Regions from separate parts of the Exiguobacterium sp. SH31 genome, predicted to be linked through region 2. Evidence: riboswitches for the same ligand, from Rfam matches in the RefSeq annotation. Region 2 holds a riboswitch; each other region holds the start of a gene.

Region 1 (5,858 bases), on a different contig from region 2:
TTCTCTTGTCGAATGAACGTCAAAGCAACCGGGATCAACGGTAAGTAGATTGCATACGGGTATACCCATTTCGGCATCTTCGCACCGACGCCCGTCACTTTGACGATGAAATGGACCGAAAAGATAAAGATCAAAATGCCGGCATTGCCGAACCAATAGGTAACGAACGCCGGGCTCGCTTCGATCGGTGACAAGTGACGGCCGAACTCCGCCAAAAACAGCATTGCGTAACCGAATACGAACAGGCTGAGCAGACGATGCTCGACTTGTCGCGGGTTACGTAACAAGACGTCGAGCGCGAGATGGCTCAACAAGAAGGCCGGCAGTAAATAGGCGGCCATATAGACAAATAACGCGGTCATGAACAGACCCCTTTCTTGAATAGATACGTCTTTACTTTCTCTATCGGCCGCATCAATTCCTTTTTCGAACGGGCTGACACATCACCGCAAAAAAGCGAGCGGATTTTCGAATCCGCTCGCTCACATGATTTATATCGTCTCTTCGATTGCAGTATCACCTTTGACCAAGTCGATGGCTTTGTTTGCCGCTTCTTGTCGACCGATGACATGGGCCAAGAACGCTGCGACATCCGCCCGCGGAATCTCGCCCGTCGACACGTTGTCGATGTTCACTTTGCCTGTACCGGCATCGTCTGTGAGCGCGCCTGGACGGACGATCGTATAGTCGAGTCCACTCTGTTCGAGCAAACGGTCCGCATGATGTTTTGCCACGTAGTACGGTTTCATCGAATCGGGCCATGCCGAGCGATCTTCCGCTTTCAAGGCACTGAGCATCACGAAGTGCTTAATGTTGCCGTTCGCTTGGGCCGCCTCGACACTTTTCGCTGCACCGTCTAGGTCGATGAGTAACGTTTTGTCGGCTCCCGTGCTGCCGCCCGAACCGGCCGCGAACACGACTGCGTCCATGCCGCTCATCGCTTGCTTCAACGTCTCAACGTCACCTTCTAAGTCTCCGAGAACCGCCTGATAGCCGTTCGCTTTGAACTCGTCTAGCTGCTCTTGTTTCCGCACCATCGCGGTGACTTCGTGCTTCCCATCCTGCTTCAATCGTTCTACGAGTTGCTTTCCAATCTGTCCATTCGCTCCAATTACAAATACGTTCATCTGTCTTCCTCCTCAAATAAAATTCAGAGACAAGCGAAACGCCGTGTGGCCATGGCCACGTCCGGTGCAGAAGCAATGGCCGAGATGACAGCTACGCCGTCAGCCCCGTCACGTCGAATCGCTTCGACGTGTTCAGGCATGATTCCACCAATCCCCACGATTGGCAAATGCTGAAACCGGGCTCGCACTTGCCGAATGAGCATCGTTCCATTCACTTCGGCCGCGTCTTGTTTCGACACAGTCGGATGAATCGGTCCAATTCCGACATAATCGGCGTATCTCGAAGCCGTTGCGGCTTGCTCGATCGAGTGGACCGAGACACCGAGCCACTTCTTTGAACCGATTCGCCGACGAACGACTTCGGCTGCTGCGTCCTCTTGTCCGACATGAACTCCGTCCGCATCGAGTTTGATTGCCAGCTTGACGTCATCGTTGACGATGAACGGGACACTGTACTGTCGACAAAGTGTATGCAACGCTCGTGCCATCGCTTCTTTTTTATCCCCATACAGTGGCTCTTTACCTTTTTCGCGAAATTGAAAACATGTCACACCACATTGAAGCGCCGTTTCGACCGTCTGAACGAGATCAAACGTATCCGCCGTGCCGCAAATGAAGTAGAGCTTTAACCGCTCAACGATAGGCGATGGATTCAATGGAAACCACCTCCTTCGGGTGCTTATTGTACGCCCAATGATTTGTCGGTCCATGCCCGCTGCCGATCTGCAATCCGTGGGCGATGGCACTATGGATGAACTGTTTCGCCTTCTGCGCGGCTTCCATAACGGTATGCCCGTTCGCGAGCTCCGCTGTTAGCGCAGCCGAAAACGTGCAACCGGTCCCGTGCGTATCTTTCGTCAGCAACCGTGGCGTCACCATTCGAAACGTATCGGTCTTCGTCATGACTAGGTCTTCGGCGAGAGGACCATCCAAATGACCGCCTTTCAACATGACGACGTTTGCACCGTAAGACAACAAGCGCTCAGCTGCTTTCATACGATCAGTGAACGTACAAATCGTCAAGCCGGTCAACACTTCAGCTTCAGGGATATTTGGTGTGACGACCGTCGCCATCGGTAACAGCCTCGTCCGTAGCGCGGTGACGGCGTCCCGTTCAAGCAAGGTCGCACCGCCTTTAGCGATCATGACCGGATCGACGACGACATTTTGAAAACGATGCTGCTCGAGCGCGTCAGCTACGATGTCAATCAACTCACGATTGAACAGCATCCCGGTCTTGCACGCCGAGATGATAAAGTCTGATCCGACTGCATCGAGCTGGCGTGCGACGAGGTCGGCGGAGACGGCTTCGACACCGTGCACGCCACGCGTGTTTTGAGCCGTCACCGCGGTCACGACACTCGTGCCAAATACGCCTAATTCTTGAAACGTTTTCAAATCGGCTTGGATTCCGGCTCCCCCGCCAGAGTCCGAACCGGCGATGGTCAAGACTTGAGGCCTCATCGCGCAAACACCTCGATTCGGTCGCTCGGCAGGTCAGTTGACGTCATGGTAGCGAGCGCGTTGAGAAAGTGGATCGGGAAATCCCCAGGACCCGTCGCTGCTTCACTCGCCAACTCGCCGCATCGTGCATATCCGGTGAGCGCGGTCGAGGTTGCCGTCATCACGTCCGGTTCAACAGCAAGGAACGCACCGACGACCGCACTGAGTAGACAGCCGGTGCCTGTGGTCTCTGTCATGAGCGGATGCCCGCCCAAAATTTCTAGCGTGACCGTACCATCGCTCACGAAATCTGTCCTCCCCGTAATCGCGACAACACAGCTAAATCGGTTCGCTGCTCGTTCGGCGAGTTGTTGCGGATGATGTGTGCCGCTTCCGGCGTCGACCCCTTTCGTCGTCCAACCGGCATCGACAAGCGTGGCGACTTCCCCGGCGTTCCCACGGATGACCGTGACGCGGACGTCTCGCAAAATTCGTTCAACGACACCGCGGCGAAATGACGTCGCCCCGACACCGACCGGGTCTAGGACGACAGGACGACCCGACTGATTCGCAGCTTGTCCGGCACGGATCATCGTCGCCTCGGTCATTGCGTCAAGCGTCCCGATGTTCAAGACGAGGGCATCGCTCACGGTCGCCATGTCTGCCACTTCTTCAATCGCATCGGCCATGACCGGGGACGCACCGATGGCGAGCAACCCGTTGGCCGAGAAGTTGGCGACGACGATGTTCGTAATGTTATGGACGAGCGGTCGCTTCAACCGGACGGCTTCCCATAGATCCGGCCTCATCGTCCCACCTCAAGCGGCAGTTCCCACGATTCGAGTGTCCAGGCCATCTCCCAAAACGCGAGCTCATAGTAGCAACTTTTCAAAAACAGCTGCTGATAGCGCATCCGTTCTGACTCCGTCGCTTGTCCCGCCAATTCGTCAAGTCGCTCGATCTGCTCTTCGACGAGTTCACGGAACCATTCCGAACCGTACGTCGCAATCCAAACAGAATAAATCGGATGGTCTGGCTCTGCGTCCTTCAAGCGCTCCCCGATCTCGTAATACACCCAGTAGCATGGAAGAATCGCCGCGAGCACGTCTCCGAGGGTCGGGCCGGCTTGTTGCATATGGAGCGCGTATGCATAAGCCGTCGGAGCTGGTTCGAACGTCGCCCACTCCACGTCACTCACCTTGAGCATCGTAAAAAAGTCCCGATGCAACTCGTGCTCCGCCTCGATCGTATGGAGGGCGTGCGTCAAAAATCGGCTCGCCAGCTCCATCGTCGGGGCAAGTGTAGCGCCCTTCGCCTGTACTTTCGAAAATTGATTCAAGTAGTACGAGTCTTGCATCACGTAATGCCGAAACTTCGCCTCGTCGAGTGTCCCGTCTCCGAGCGCGCGGACGAACGGATGGTGGAAACTCGCCTCAAACAAGGCGTCGGCCTCTTGGCGGATGTGTGCGGTAAATGTCATCGTATTCTCCTCCTTTGTATGAAAAAAGACGCCGCCTCCCATAACGGAAGCGGCGTCGGCCATACACAAAGAGTGTGAGAAAGGACGTTTCGCCCACTTCCCTCCGCTAGCGTGAACTAGATCAGGTTCAAAGGGTCTGGACCTTGTCCATCTCAGCCGCGTCAAGCGACTCCCCTAGTGGCAAACATTATGAAATTTGGTCATCTTCGACCACATCATATCAATCTTTTTGGAAAATGCAAACCCTTTAACGCGAGAAGCGACGGTTGAGCGCGGTCCCAAAATGTGAGAACCGCTCTGTCCCGAGCTTACGACGGTTCGAGGCCGCAAACACGTAATAATCGACCTTCCCCATATAATAAATCAAGCGTAGTCCCGCAATGAAGAACGTGATCGTCGTGCTGATGGCAAAGCCGACTCCGTACCAGTCGATTCCGCGTGACAGTAACGACAACGTGAACAAGGCGTTCAATGTGAAGAACGAGAGGTTGACGAACAACGCACCACGCCGGTCCTCAAAATAAAGCAAGAGCAGCGTCAGTACGAGAATCATCGCGTTCGCGAACGCGGCGAGCGTCGTCATCCGGAAAATTTGACCGACTTCTTCCGGGACACCGATCCAACCGATGAACACACCCGCCATCAAGATCGCGAACAAGGTGACAACACCTTGACTTCGCCCAAGTCGGATCAATTCATTTTTCAACACCGTCGTCATCGTCTGCTTCGCCTTCTCAATTTGGTGTAACGCCCCACCATAATTGATCAAGCCGTAAAACGTTCGGTAGCGCTCGTAAAACCTTGTCTCGACAGCGACGACGAACAAGAGCTGGGTCGGGATGATCGTCAAGTACGACCAGAACACAGCCGTGTCGTAATACGGATTGAACACGAACGAATCGGCAATCACCATGCGCCCTTCACCAAACCAGATGATGAAGTTGGTCACCCAGATCCCAAGCACGTATAACACACCAATCGCGAACAAGTCCGGATACTTATCAAAATACCGGAAGTATGAAAACTCTCGTGTTGCATACCTGAGCGGAAACGTTCGGAGCATCGCGAAGAATAGGCCGAACAGCGTCACGACCATCCCAACGGTAAAGCCAAACAAAAGCTCGAGGCTCGATGGGTTGACCATGAGACGACTGATCAAATAGACGCTCGCGACTGAAATAACCCCGCCTAGCAAGAAGCTGTAAGCGACCGCTTGATAAAATTTGGCGGCGCTCAAGAACAAGAACATGACCCAGATGACGTTGATGGTCATGAATAAGACGAACAGGACGAGCTTATAGGCGAAACTGAGCGGTGAAATCAGCCAAAACACGCTATACATGACGACGGCAGCGAGAATCGTCACTTTTAACATGCCGGTGAAGACAGGAAAGATCTCATGGGCTTTCTTTTCATAAAATAAATCGGCCACGTATCGCGTGACGACGAGCTGCTGAAAACTAAATAGAATTTGCGAGAAAATGAACGCGTAAGACACGGATAGCATAAACAGTGTCCGTTCCTCGAGCGACAACATCGGCATCTGAAACGCCAACCATTGAATCGTACCGACAACAAGGATGACGATCAGCCAAGGGCCCGATGTGACGAGCCCGGAAAACGTGTACGCCTTCAGTCTTGAAGAGTAATAGTCTTCTTGAAACAGCTTTTGTAACTTAAACCCGATGCCCGCCATACTGTTCCCTCCTCGCTTCATAGATTGCTTTATAGCGGTCGACGAACTGTTGCAATCGATAATACTGACGGACACGCTCGCGGCCATTTTTACCGAAGCGCATCCGTTCACG
Region 2 (5,858 bases):
GTACCCGACCATTCGACGATCAGCCAGGCCTATCGGCGCCGCTTCAAAGGGAAGGACGTCTTCCAACAGATCTTCGAGGACATCTTGGGTCAGGCCGAAGCCCACGGCTTCGTGTCGGGGCGAATCCTGATCACCGACTCGACCCACATCCGTGCCAACGCGAACAAGAAGAAGTTCGACAAGGTCGAGGTCGAGCGCGTTGTGAACGCGATTGAGGGCGAGCTCCTAGACCGGGTGAACGAAGAACGGTCGGACCGTGGAAAAAAGCGCTGAAGCCCGCCTCACCGAAAAGGGAGAGCCGGTTCATCAAGGTGAGCCGGACCGACCCGGATGCGGGCTATATGTATCGTGACCAGAAGCCGGAAGGCTTTTTCTGGCTGGCGCACCGGACGGTCGACGCCAAACACAACTTCATCGTCGATGTGCACGTCACGCCCGGGAACGTGTCAGACAGCACCGTCTACCTCGCCCGTCTCGAGCATATCCTCGGCCGATTCGGCTATCCGCTAGAGGCAGTCGCCCTCGATGTGGGGTACTTCACGACAGAGATTGCGAAGGCGCTCATCGAGCGCGGCGTCTTCGGCGTCATCGCCTGGCGCCGCTTCGGCGGGAAGAAGGGGATGTTTCGGAGGACGAGCTTCAAATATGTATCAGAAGAAGACGTCTATGTCTGCCCGGCGAAACAGCGTCTCACCTATCGAACGACAGACCGACACGGGTATCACCACTACGCCTCCGACCCCGCCGTCTGTAAGAACTGCCCGCTTCTCGAGAAGTGTACGTCCAATCGTGCCCACCGGCGCGTCATCACCCGTCATCTTGATGAAACCTATCGCGAATTGGTGAACCGGAACCGTCTGTCCGAATCCGGACGATACCTCTATCGTCTCCGGCCGCAGACCGTGGAGCGCTCGTTCGCCGATGCGAAAGAGCTTCACGGGCTCCGCTTCACGTTCTACCGGGGAACCGAGAAGGTCCAGTGCGCCAACCTGGTGGCAGCCACCGCACAAAACATGAAGAAATTGGCCAACCTGTTGGCCGAAAAAGACCGTCTACATAGCATTTCTTCAATTTTATGCCGGGCAGAGCGCCTCGAGCTCGATGAACACAAAAAGAGACGAACCAAATCGCGATGGGCGATTTGGTTCGTCAACAGCCTGAGGACGACTCGAAATGAGTCGTCCTGTTTTTTATCGCACGCCGATCCATACACTTACTCCGAACAGCGTGAACAAGAGTGACGCCAACAGAAAATCGTTTCGCGTGACCGGAATCACCTCGTACGTAGAACGATGTTCACCCGTAAATCCCCGAGCCTCCATCGAGAACGCGATCCGCTCGGCTTGACGGATAGCGCCGGCAAGAAGCGGGATTAGGAGTTTCGGGATGTGTCGCACGTGATCGATCCGGGTGTCGAGGCGCACGCCACGTAAGGCATGCGTTTCATAGAGCTGCATCAGTTCGATCTTTAAAATCGGGAAAAAGCGAAAGCCGACGAAGACGCTATAGGCGATGTTAGGGGACAATCTCGCCTGCTGCATCAGACTGTAGACGAACCGCTTCGGGTCCGTCGTCAGCGTGAACAGAAGCGACAGGACCGTGAAGGCGAGGACCCGAAGCGAAAGTGTCGCCGCCAACAACACGTTCTCCTCGGTGACATCATTGCCGAAGAGCGAGAACACGACTTGCCCGCTCGCCTCTCTGCCGAAGACGAGCGTCGTCCAAAGCGTCCCGAGCGCGGTCAGTAAAAATGGGATCATGAACAGTCCCCATCGCTTCCAGCTCACGTCGGAAAAGATGAATTGGAGGACGAGTGTGCCGAAGAAGACGACGAGCGGAGTCCACGGGTTGTACATGAAGGCGAGACCGAACATGAGACACGTCACGGTCAAGAACTTGATTGTCGGGTTCATCTCGTGAAACGTCATCAGAACGCCTCCGTCAACAGTCCGTGGGCCCGCAATAAGTCCGAGTCGTCCCAAATCGACGCATCGTACGGCCCACTCAAGTTCCCGTCACCCATCAAATAATACGTGCTCGCGGCACGGGCGAAACTGAGATCGTGCGTTACGAACAAGACCGTCTGCCCCGCACGGACTCGTTCAGCCATCAATGCATGGAGCGCTCGAAGTGATGCCTCGTCTTGACCGGCCGTCGGTTCATCAAACGCGAGCAGTTGTTTACCCGACAGAAGCATCACCCCGATGGCGAGTCTCCGTTTTTGACCGTGACTGAGTGAGAGTGGATGGGCGTCACGCAGACGTTCAAGCCCGAGGCGTGCCAACATGTCCTCGATTGAACGGTTATGTCCATACGCTAGTTCCCGCGACACGTCACTCGTCACAAACAAATGCGCCGGGGATTGCGGGACGAGCCCGACTTCACGGTGATGCCGCGCCAGGCTTTTTAGCCACGTCGATTTGCCGCTGCCGTTCCGACCGAGGATGGCGATCACATCCCCCGGGGCCACTGCGATTTTGCTCGCTGCAAGTTGAAACTTTTTGTGATTCACTTTCGGTATCTGAAATAATGTGTTTGTGCCCCGTGTCGTTTCAATCGGCGTAAATGTATAATCCGGTTGAACGACGAACGATCCATCGCCTGCGATCCTTCCGTTCACGAGTTCCAGGTGCCGGTCAAAGAAGTCGCCCCACATGTACGGACGATGCTCGATGACGACGATATTGACGTTCCGTGCGGACTTATCGAGCCAGCGAACGAACCGACGTGCCGTCGCCGGGTCGAGGTGTGAGAGCGGCTCGTCGAGTAAGAGCCATTCCGGACATCCGATCAAGGCACAGGCAACGGCGATCTGTTGCTTCTCGCCCCCTGATAAATCATGGATGGTGCGGTGGCGATAATCGGACAAGTGTAACTCGTGCAAAATCGCTGAGACACGGTCCATCATCTCGCTTCGGGCGACCGAAAAGTTTTCGAGCGTGAAAATCAATTCTTCTTCGACCGTCTGCATGACGAACTGGCTGTCCGGGTCTTGAAACACCGTCCCGACGCGGCGATTCACCTCACCAGGCCGATACGTGGCATAGGACCGACCGAATAGATGCAATCGCCCCGTCACAACCCCATCACAGTTGTCCGGGTAGAGCCGATTGAACAAGGCGAACAAAGTCGACTTCCCCGACCCGCTCGCCCCGGTGATGAGCGTCCTGCCGTCCTTAAGACGAAGTGTGATATCCGTCAATACGTCGCGTCCTTCCCCCGGGAAACGAAACGCCAGACGCTCGGTCTCAACCATGTGCCTTCCTCTGCCGGGTGACGGCATATCCTTCTAGCGCACCCGTTCGAAGCAACAAGTCGCTCAAAATCTTCCCGCCGATCCCTGCGATGAGCATCCCGCTCGTCGCCCGTAGTGCGAACATCAAAGCCACGTACGTCGGACTGAGCGCACTGAGACCTCCCATGACGTACGTATATGCGAAACTCGTCACTGCCGCACCGAATCCGGCGAGCATGAGCACCCACAAGTCATACCGCTTATACCCGGTTAGTGCGAACGCCGCTTCGGCGCCGAGTCCTTGAATGATGCCGACGAGGATGATGCGCGGACCGATCGCATTGCCGATCATCATCTCGATCGACGCTGCGAGCACTTCCAACAAAAAGGCGGCGCCTGGCTTTCGAATGATGTAGGCGGTAATAATCGAGACGATGAACCAAATCCCAAAAATCCATTCATAGGCGATCGGCCCAATCAAGCCGGCCCACAAGTTCCCCACATGGAAGAACGCCAAATAGACGACGGCAAAGACGACCGATAAAATCGACAACAAAACGATTTCTTTCAACTTCCATGAGTTAAGCATCAACGTTGTCCCTCGTGCGACGGACTGTTCACACTGAACGTGACCGTCATGACGACGTGGCTCGTCTTCTCGCGGACGCGGTTGAACGTCGCCTCATAAAACGCGAACACCGTCTCGATATCTCCGTGGATCCCTGAAGCATAATGCATCGTGTCATTAAAGACGCCCCGTGCTTTCGCGAAATCGACCTCTTCATAGATAATGTCCATGTAATCGTCATCACCGAGCGGGTAGAGTGCGAACTGTGATGAAACGTATTGGGCAGCCGCTCGCCCGTTCACCGGCTCACTCGAAACGTCGAGCAGATTGTCCCCGACCGTGTCGCCCGGACAGCCGGCCGAGAACGTCCCGCTCATCGACACATGCGCCCCTGTTCTCGTGGCGTGTGACAAGACTGCTTTCGCGACGTCAAACACGTGCTCGGCCCGACCGCGAATCACGGTCGATACATCGTCCGTGTGCCTCCAAACGTTGCTTAAATCAGTTTCTTTGAGTGCTCCTTTGATGACCGGTATGAACTCTGACGTCATCGGGCTTAGCGTAAAGCGGAACCCGACGATCGGGCTCGTTCCACATTGTTGATTCATGATGATTCCCCCCTTATTTGGTTACACAAAAAAGCCGCATCCATGAGAATGCGGCCACTTATCCAATCATCAATTCATCAGAAAAAGTGCCACACTTCCTCACGCCAGTATTACCTGGATCGAGTTATAAGGGATTGGAGCCATGCTCACATCTCAGCCGAAGCACCCCTAGTGTAGTCCAATGTATGCGGTTGTTCATGCAAGCAAAAGTATAGCCGTTCGATTCTGAATTGTAAACGGTTAAATCATGAAAACGTCGCGATTCCGTTTCCTGGAAGCGTATCCCGTAACGTTGTCCAGTCTGACGCCATCTCTTCGTCTGACAGTAGACAGGCGTCAAGTTCGAGCTCGACGCGCACTCGGTCCATTCGGTGACCGATCAAGACGAGCTCCGTCTGGCGGTCGCCGTACGGCTCGATGTAATCGGCCTCAAGCTCTGGTTCGGCGGCGAACATCTGCTTTCGTTCCGCGTCAGGAAGCGTCGCGAGCCAACGCCCGGCATGTTCGAGCGTCGACGCGTACCCCGCTTGGGAGAACAAGCACGCGATGTCATTCCGAGAAGCGATCCATAAAAAACCTTTCGCCCGGACAACTTCTTCCGGGAACTGTTCGATCCACGCATGTAAACGCTCCGGGTGGAACGGACGGCGGCGGCGATAGACGAACGAACTGATGCCGTACTCTTCGGTTTCAGGGGTATGGTCGTCTGTCTCGAGCTCTTGGATCCATCCGGCGGCATGCATCGCCTGGTCGAAGTCGAACAAGTTCACGTCTAACAGGTCGGACAACGGCACGTTGCCGTAAGTACTTGTCAGAAGTCGCGCCGCCGGGTTTAACGCGCGCAACAGACTTTCGATCTCGTACAGTTCCGGTTCCGTGACCCGGTCCGCCTTGTTGAGGACGATGATGTCGGCAAACTCGACTTGATCGACGAGCAAGTCGACGACTTCCCGGACATCACCCGTGTCGACAGCCTGTTTCCGTTCATGCAGCGATTCGCCCGAGTTGAAGTCTTTTAAAAATCGATATGCGTCGACGACCGTCACCATCGCGTCAACATACACACGGCTCGTCAAGTCGATACCCAAGGCGTCATCCGCATATGTAAACGTCTGCGCGACCGGGATCGGTTCCGAGATACCAGACGACTCGATGATGATGCCGTCGAGCTGTCGGTCGTTCGCAATCTCGCTGACCGCCTCGAGTAAATCTTCTCGCAACGTGCAGCAGATGCAGCCGTTAGACAGCTCCACCAACTTCTCGTCCGTCCGTGAAAAACCTGCCCCGTCAATCAATCGCTCATCGATGTTCAGCTCGCTCATGTCGTTGACGATGACGGCATATTTTTTACCATCCCGATTGTTCAACATATGATTGAGCAACGTCGTCTTGCCACTTCCCAAATATCCGGACAAGACTGTAATTGGAATTCGTTTCATCATGTTCT
Region 3 (5,858 bases), on a different contig from region 2:
GACTTCGTGTTTGACCATGTCCTGGATCGACTGTGAAGCTCGAAATAAGACGGTGATCGCTTTTAAGGCGTCTGATTGTTTCATCTGTTCCCCTCCTTTGTTGAGAGAAAACAATACTTTAAATTTAATTATCTTTAATTCGAGATAAATATAACACGGTAATTTGGATCGGTCAATCAATTCGTCTCCAAAAAAGACAAGGCCGCGTCCACAGGCCTTGTCTTCCGGATCAGTCATACGTCTCGTCGAGGTTGCGCGCATAGAACGCGATGGCGCGACGATATCGTTGAATGCTGTCATCCGGCTGCGGACTCACGAGCAGCTCGAGCAACGCACCGGTCGCTTCCTGATGCTGTCCGAGGTTGTAACGCGTCATCGCTTGGAACACTTTCAAGGCAGCGATGTCAGGGAACTGTTCGATCGCCTTAGCAAACAGCTCCTCGGCATCCTCGTAACGACCGAGCGCACGGTACGTGCTGCCGAGCCCGATATACGTCTCACTGAGCTCGTGACCGCTCAGACCGAGTCGGATGGCCCGCTCATAGTGCGGGACGGCTTGACGCTCTTCGCCGAGCGAGTCATAACACCAGGCACATTGCGCGTGGAGTCGTGGATTCTTCTCATCTTGACGCAACAGCATGAGCAACAGCTGCTTCGCCCGCTCGAGCTCTCCGTTCTCGCGCAGGCGGATCGCCTCGTCGAGTCCGACCTCTTCAGGCTGTTTGACGTGAAGGTCGCTCAAATCATCTAGCCACGCTTGCAGTTTCTCATAATATTTCCCGACATGGACGCCGTCGACGAGCGCGTGGTGCGCTTGAACCGAGAGCGGCATCATCATCCGGTCGCCAACTTTCGTGAATTTGCCCCAGGCGATCCGCGGAACGCTATCGTGCTGTTGGTCATTCGTCGGATGACTGATGCTCGTGAACGTGAGCCAAGGCACGCTCGTAATATAGAGCAGGCTGTCCGGCTCGTCATCTCCGACGACGACTTCTCGTTTCGCCCCGCTCATCCGCACGGCCACTTCCTCCATGAAGTCGGGAAACGCGTCTTTATACGTCGCCGTACAGAAATTGAAGACGTCATTATCCATCATGACGGTGAACGATGGATGGACGACATCATGCTCGACGACCACGTCACCGCGCATCCGGTACCTAAGTTCCGGGATGGCGTTCGCCGTCTTCACCACGCCGTATAAGAACAGCTTGAAAAATGACTGTCCGCGCGTCTTCGCGAACGTATGTAGCTTCGTCACGTCGACGTTCGCCGTCACGTTGAAATGCGGGGCGTCAAACGCCTTGAAAAACTCATAATGCTTTTTACGCGACCACTTCTCGAGATCAATTTGTTTCATCTATCTTCCCCCCTGTTCTTACACTGTACCAAAAGCAGTACGGGAAGACTCAAAGCTTTTGCTTCAACTGCTCGTAATGCTCGTTCGCTAAATCAAAATAGACGAAGTCGCGGCGTTCGATCCGATCGAGCGTCGCCTTGAAATCACGCCAGCCACGGTCGACCATCTCCGGCGTGAGCTCACCTGACTTGGCTGCCGCTTCGAACTCATCCTCGTCTTTACGGACGACGTCACCGTTCGGGAAGATGAGAATGTCGAGCAGGAGGTCATCCATGTACGGAATCCCATCCTCATACCCAATCCCTTCAACGATATCGATGTACCATTGGACGATGTTGCCCCGGTCGTCGAACATGACAGTCACCCCGAACGGTTCATGTTCTGAGAAGTACTGGAGCCACGCATAACCTGCGTCGGCGACGATGAACTCCTCTCCTTGATGCATCTTATATTGCGGGGCTCGGACGGCGTCAATTTGGAAGAGGGCGACGGTGCCCGAGAAGCGATCGTCCTGCACCTCCATTTGTGCGTATCGATTTTTTAATATTCGTTCCCAATCACGACGATTGGCAAATTTTCGTTTTGGCATCTCTCTCTCTCCTTTAGACCGGTTTCCTAAATGTGTTCGCCAAAAGTCGACATTTCCCTGTTCAATCGTACAGATTGTGTTGATTGAACCAGACGAGGTAGCGATTGCATTTGCCCTAGATGAGAAAGTATCCAGGTTCTCATCCTATTTCATACATGCTACGCTAATGTAAAATAGGGAAATAATGTAACTTACTAGGGGGTTGTTTTATGAAACGGTTAGGACTACTTGGCTTAAGCGCGTTCTTGCTGACAGGTTGTACCGATCAAGCCGAGCAACCAATCGTCTCTCCTGATATGAACGAACAAGATGAAGAAGCGACGATCGAATGGACACGAGAAGATTTCAAAGACGTCTTTGACCAACACGAGACTGCCCAAGACTTGTTAGCAGCGCTCGAAACCCAAGGGCTAACACCGTTCCGTGAGACGTTCGAACGCGTCGTCATCGCCGGGGACGGGATCCATCATACATACGCCGATATTTATCCGTTCAAGCTCGACGACGGCACGTACGCGACCGTCTATGAGAATGAAGACGGTGAGATCGCCAACGGTCCCGAGTCGGTCGCACCGCTCTTTTGGCAAGAAGAGTCGTTCACGCAATTCGTTGAGGAGATTGAGAAGCGCAAATACGGGACGAGTGCCCCCCCGACCGACGTCACATTGACGCAAGACGAGTTTCAATCGATTTACGACCGCCATGCCTACACGTCAGCGCTCATCGTCGAGCTCGACGAATGGGGAGTTCAAGTCGCACGCGACCCAATCGAGAACGTCATCATTGCCGGGAACGGCGTCAAGGAAGTGACGGCCGACTTGATCGTCTTTGAGATCGAAAACGGCTACGCCATCGTCTACGACCAAGACGGTGAGATTTTGAAAGCACCGGAGTCAATCGCCCAGCTGTTTTGGAACGAGACGGATTATGAAAACCTGCTCGAGAAGAATGAGTGATCACGTACCGCGACGTTTCAAGTCCCGATACTCGAGGAACAAGTTGAGCCATTGGGCCGGTTTATCGGCTGACTCGGACGGATCATACCGATAGTTGGTCACATATATATGCCACGACAGCGCCCGATATACGCAACCGAGCTCTTCAGCGATCAACAAATGGCGCCATAGCAAGTCCCGAGGCGCCACATCTTCCCACTCAGCCAAGTAGACGGTACGCATCTTCTGAATCTGTTCATACCAGGCGACTTCATCGTCTTCCGGCAACAAGTCGTAGAGCGCGTTCCAAAACACACGGACGCTGAAGAACGGATGGGTGACGGTCGCATCGCCCCAATCGAGAATACATAAGTCATCCGTCTGTTCGCGCCAAAAGATGTTGCCGCAATGTAAATCGCCGTGCTCGAGACTCATCGGCATACCCGTCGCGAGCTCGTCGCACATGGTGAGGAGTTCGTCTTGGAGCGCCAGCACCGCCTCTGCCTTATCTCGATCTAACCCCGTACATAACTCGGGTAAATACGTCCGTATCTCTTCTTTTAGACGAGCCGGACACCGGTCCGGGATGCCGTAGGCCAAAAGAGTATCCATGTAATTCGCTTCTTTTCTCTGTAGTTTCGCATATTGACGCACAGCCGCTTCGTACCGACTGTGCTTAGGGTATTCGCGAAGTGCATCCCCGCCGATGTCTCGCATAAGTAGCCAGTTGCGTGCCGCGTCAATGGCGATGACCTCCGGGACCAGTCCCGGATGCCGTTCGGCTAGATGCATCGACAGTTCGGCCTCGCCATCACTAATTGCTGTCACCGCCTTGGCGTAGTAACGGTCTGCTCCGTACTCTCCATACATCAAGTATGTCAAATCCGTATCTTTCACAACCCGCCACGTCACGCCTGGCACATGGCCATCGAGCCAGTGCTCGAACTGTTCACGGTAAGACTCGTCACGCCATGGGATCGCACTCCTCACTGACCTCACTTCCTTTCACCACACTTCGTTTAGGAGGAAATAATATGGACGTTGTCTATTATTCATACCCGGTTGATGCGTTACTCTATATGTATTTAGGTACGACGGCTGTCTTCAGCTTCATAATCGGTCTAGTCGTTCGCCGCGTGTCGAGGCGTCCAGATATCAGCTTTTGGACGACGATCGTGCTCAGCTTTGTCGGACTATGTCTTTCACTCGGCTGGTTCCGTAACGCCTCGGTCACCGTATTTATGGGTACACTCCCGTGGCTCATCAATCTCGTGTTTTCCCTGTTTTTATACGCCCTGTATAGCGGTATCATTTATTTCATCTTCCGACCGCGAAAAATTGAGGCAACAAAATAACGGTATGCTATACTCAAACCAATAAACGACCACTAGGGGAGCCTTCGGGCTGAGACGGCAACTGCCGGACCCTTCGAACCTGATCTGGCTCATACCAGCGTAGGGAAGTGGCTTGGATACGTCTGTCTGTCCACGCCACTTTTCCACTTGGAGAAGTGGCGTTTTCATTTTGAAAGGAGACACTTCATGCGTATTCAACAACTCACTTGGATGGCGATGCTCATCGCCATCGCCATCATCGGCTCCCTGTTCATCTCCATCCCGACCGGTGTCGCCCGGGCCTATCCGGTGCAACATATGGTGAACGTCATCGCCGCCGTCACCGTCAGTCCGATTGGTGCCGTCCTCGTCGCGTTCGTGACCGGACTCGTCCGTGTCATGACCGGGACCGGGTCGTTGCTCGCCTTCCCAGGTGGTATGATCGGCGCCTTGCTTGCCGGACTATTTTACGTGCGGACGAACCGGGTCGCTTTCGCTGCGCTCGGTGAAGTCATCGGGACGGGCGTCATTGCCTCGCTCATCGCCGTCCCGTACGCGAAAATCTTAATGGGTTCTGAGTTTGGGGCGCTGTTCTTCTTCCCGGCCTTCCTCGCCTCGAGCGTGACCGGAGCCATCCTCGGCTGGATCGTCTTGGCGCGGGTCAAACAGTTGCGTCCACTCACGGTGAAGCGATAATTGAACAACAACCACCAAAACAGGGACGGCCGACTTAGGAAGGCTGTCCCTGCTTCACGTGATACACCCAAATCTCTTCCCCGTTCGCTTCATCAATCAAGCCACTGTCCTCAAATCCGCCCTTCGCATAAAACCGTTTCGCTGGTTCGTTCGTCGGATGGAGACTGAGGATGATGTCATCGACATCAAATCGCTCTTGCATCCACTCAATCGCAAGTTGCAAAAATGTTGACCCGATGCCTTTCCCTTGCTCATCCATATCAATCATAAAGCGGTCGAGCCAGACGTAACGCTCCACCTTGTTCTCGGCCCCGACCATCATGAAGCCGACCGGTTGATTGTCTCGACAGAGCGCGTAGCACGTCCACGCGTACTTGACGTCGACGTCCATCTCGCGGAGCGATTCCGCGTTCGTTTCGATAAAGCGGGCCTGACCAGGTGCGACGGTCAAGGCGACGACCGCATCCAAGTTCGTCTCATCAATCGGTTGAATCGTCAACGCATCGGTAGCCATCGTTGTACCTCCTCCATGTCCTGCCCGCGTTTCGGCAAGATGTAGGCGCTGACCGACGAGTTATACAAATACACATAATCGGCTTCCTCGACGACTTCCTTGATGCCGCTCCATGAGACTTTCGTCTCCCCGAACGCATTTTTGTCACGAAGACCGTCTTCATCCAGATCCATCGTATGCGGGCCGATCATGCCTTCATTGCTTCGTTCTTGAATCATCCGCTTCGTTTGTTTTCGGATATGCCGTTCAAAATACTTCGGATAATACAGGAACCAGAGGAGGCTGATGACGCCATATACCCCAAACAGCCACCAGCTCGTATCTTGAAACAGTGTCGCGAACGTCAAAGCGCCACCACTTAAAATGATGACGGGCCCGATGATGCGCTGCAGGAATAGCATCCTCTTTCCTATCTTTGAACGTCTAATATGAC

The links. Region 2 has a riboswitch for thiamine pyrophosphate ahead of A6395_RS01475 (YkoF family thiamine/hydroxymethylpyrimidine-binding protein). Riboswitches for the same ligand answer to the same signal wherever they lie in the genome.
Region 1: another riboswitch for thiamine pyrophosphate. It lies ahead of tenA (thiaminase II); the one in region 2 lies ahead of A6395_RS01475 (YkoF family thiamine/hydroxymethylpyrimidine-binding protein).
Region 3: another riboswitch for thiamine pyrophosphate. It lies ahead of thiW (energy coupling factor transporter S component ThiW); the one in region 2 lies ahead of A6395_RS01475 (YkoF family thiamine/hydroxymethylpyrimidine-binding protein).

Annotation. Positions count from the first base shown of each region.
Region 1 is NZ_LYTG01000044.1:31,215-37,072, forward strand. It holds gene A6395_RS07195 (GGDEF domain-containing protein) at 1-362, opposite strand, end outside; gene A6395_RS07200 (SDR family oxidoreductase) at 492-1,127, opposite strand; gene thiE (thiamine phosphate synthase) at 1,151-1,783, opposite strand; gene thiD (bifunctional hydroxymethylpyrimidine kinase/phosphomethylpyrimidine kinase) at 1,761-2,591, opposite strand; gene thiM (hydroxyethylthiazole kinase) at 2,588-3,379, opposite strand; gene tenA (thiaminase II) at 3,376-4,050, opposite strand; TPP riboswitch at 4,132-4,236, opposite strand; gene pelG (exopolysaccharide Pel transporter PelG) at 4,298-5,746, opposite strand; gene pelF (GT4 family glycosyltransferase PelF) at 5,727-5,858, opposite strand, start outside.
Region 2 is NZ_LYTG01000009.1:11,153-17,010, forward strand. It holds partial or broken gene A6395_RS15640 (IS1182 family transposase) at 1-1,037, shown strand, start outside; gene A6395_RS01460 (energy-coupling factor transporter transmembrane component T family protein) at 1,191-1,928, opposite strand; gene A6395_RS01465 (ABC transporter ATP-binding protein) at 1,928-3,256, opposite strand; gene A6395_RS01470 (ECF transporter S component) at 3,249-3,824, opposite strand; gene A6395_RS01475 (YkoF family thiamine/hydroxymethylpyrimidine-binding protein) at 3,824-4,411, opposite strand; TPP riboswitch at 4,491-4,591, opposite strand; gene A6395_RS01480 (GTP-binding protein) at 4,657-5,850, opposite strand.
Region 3 is NZ_LYTG01000044.1:73,570-79,427, forward strand. It holds gene A6395_RS07450 (MarR family winged helix-turn-helix transcriptional regulator) at 1-84, opposite strand, end outside; gene A6395_RS07455 (tetratricopeptide repeat protein) at 230-1,357, opposite strand; gene A6395_RS07460 (ribonuclease FAU-1 family protein) at 1,407-1,946, opposite strand; gene A6395_RS07465 (hypothetical protein) at 2,156-2,902, shown strand; gene A6395_RS07470 (phosphotransferase family protein) at 2,903-3,871, opposite strand; gene A6395_RS07475 (hypothetical protein) at 3,916-4,236, shown strand; TPP riboswitch at 4,261-4,359, shown strand; gene thiW (energy coupling factor transporter S component ThiW) at 4,423-4,911, shown strand; gene A6395_RS07485 (GNAT family N-acetyltransferase) at 4,946-5,425, opposite strand; gene A6395_RS07490 (YcxB family protein) at 5,407-5,858, opposite strand, start outside.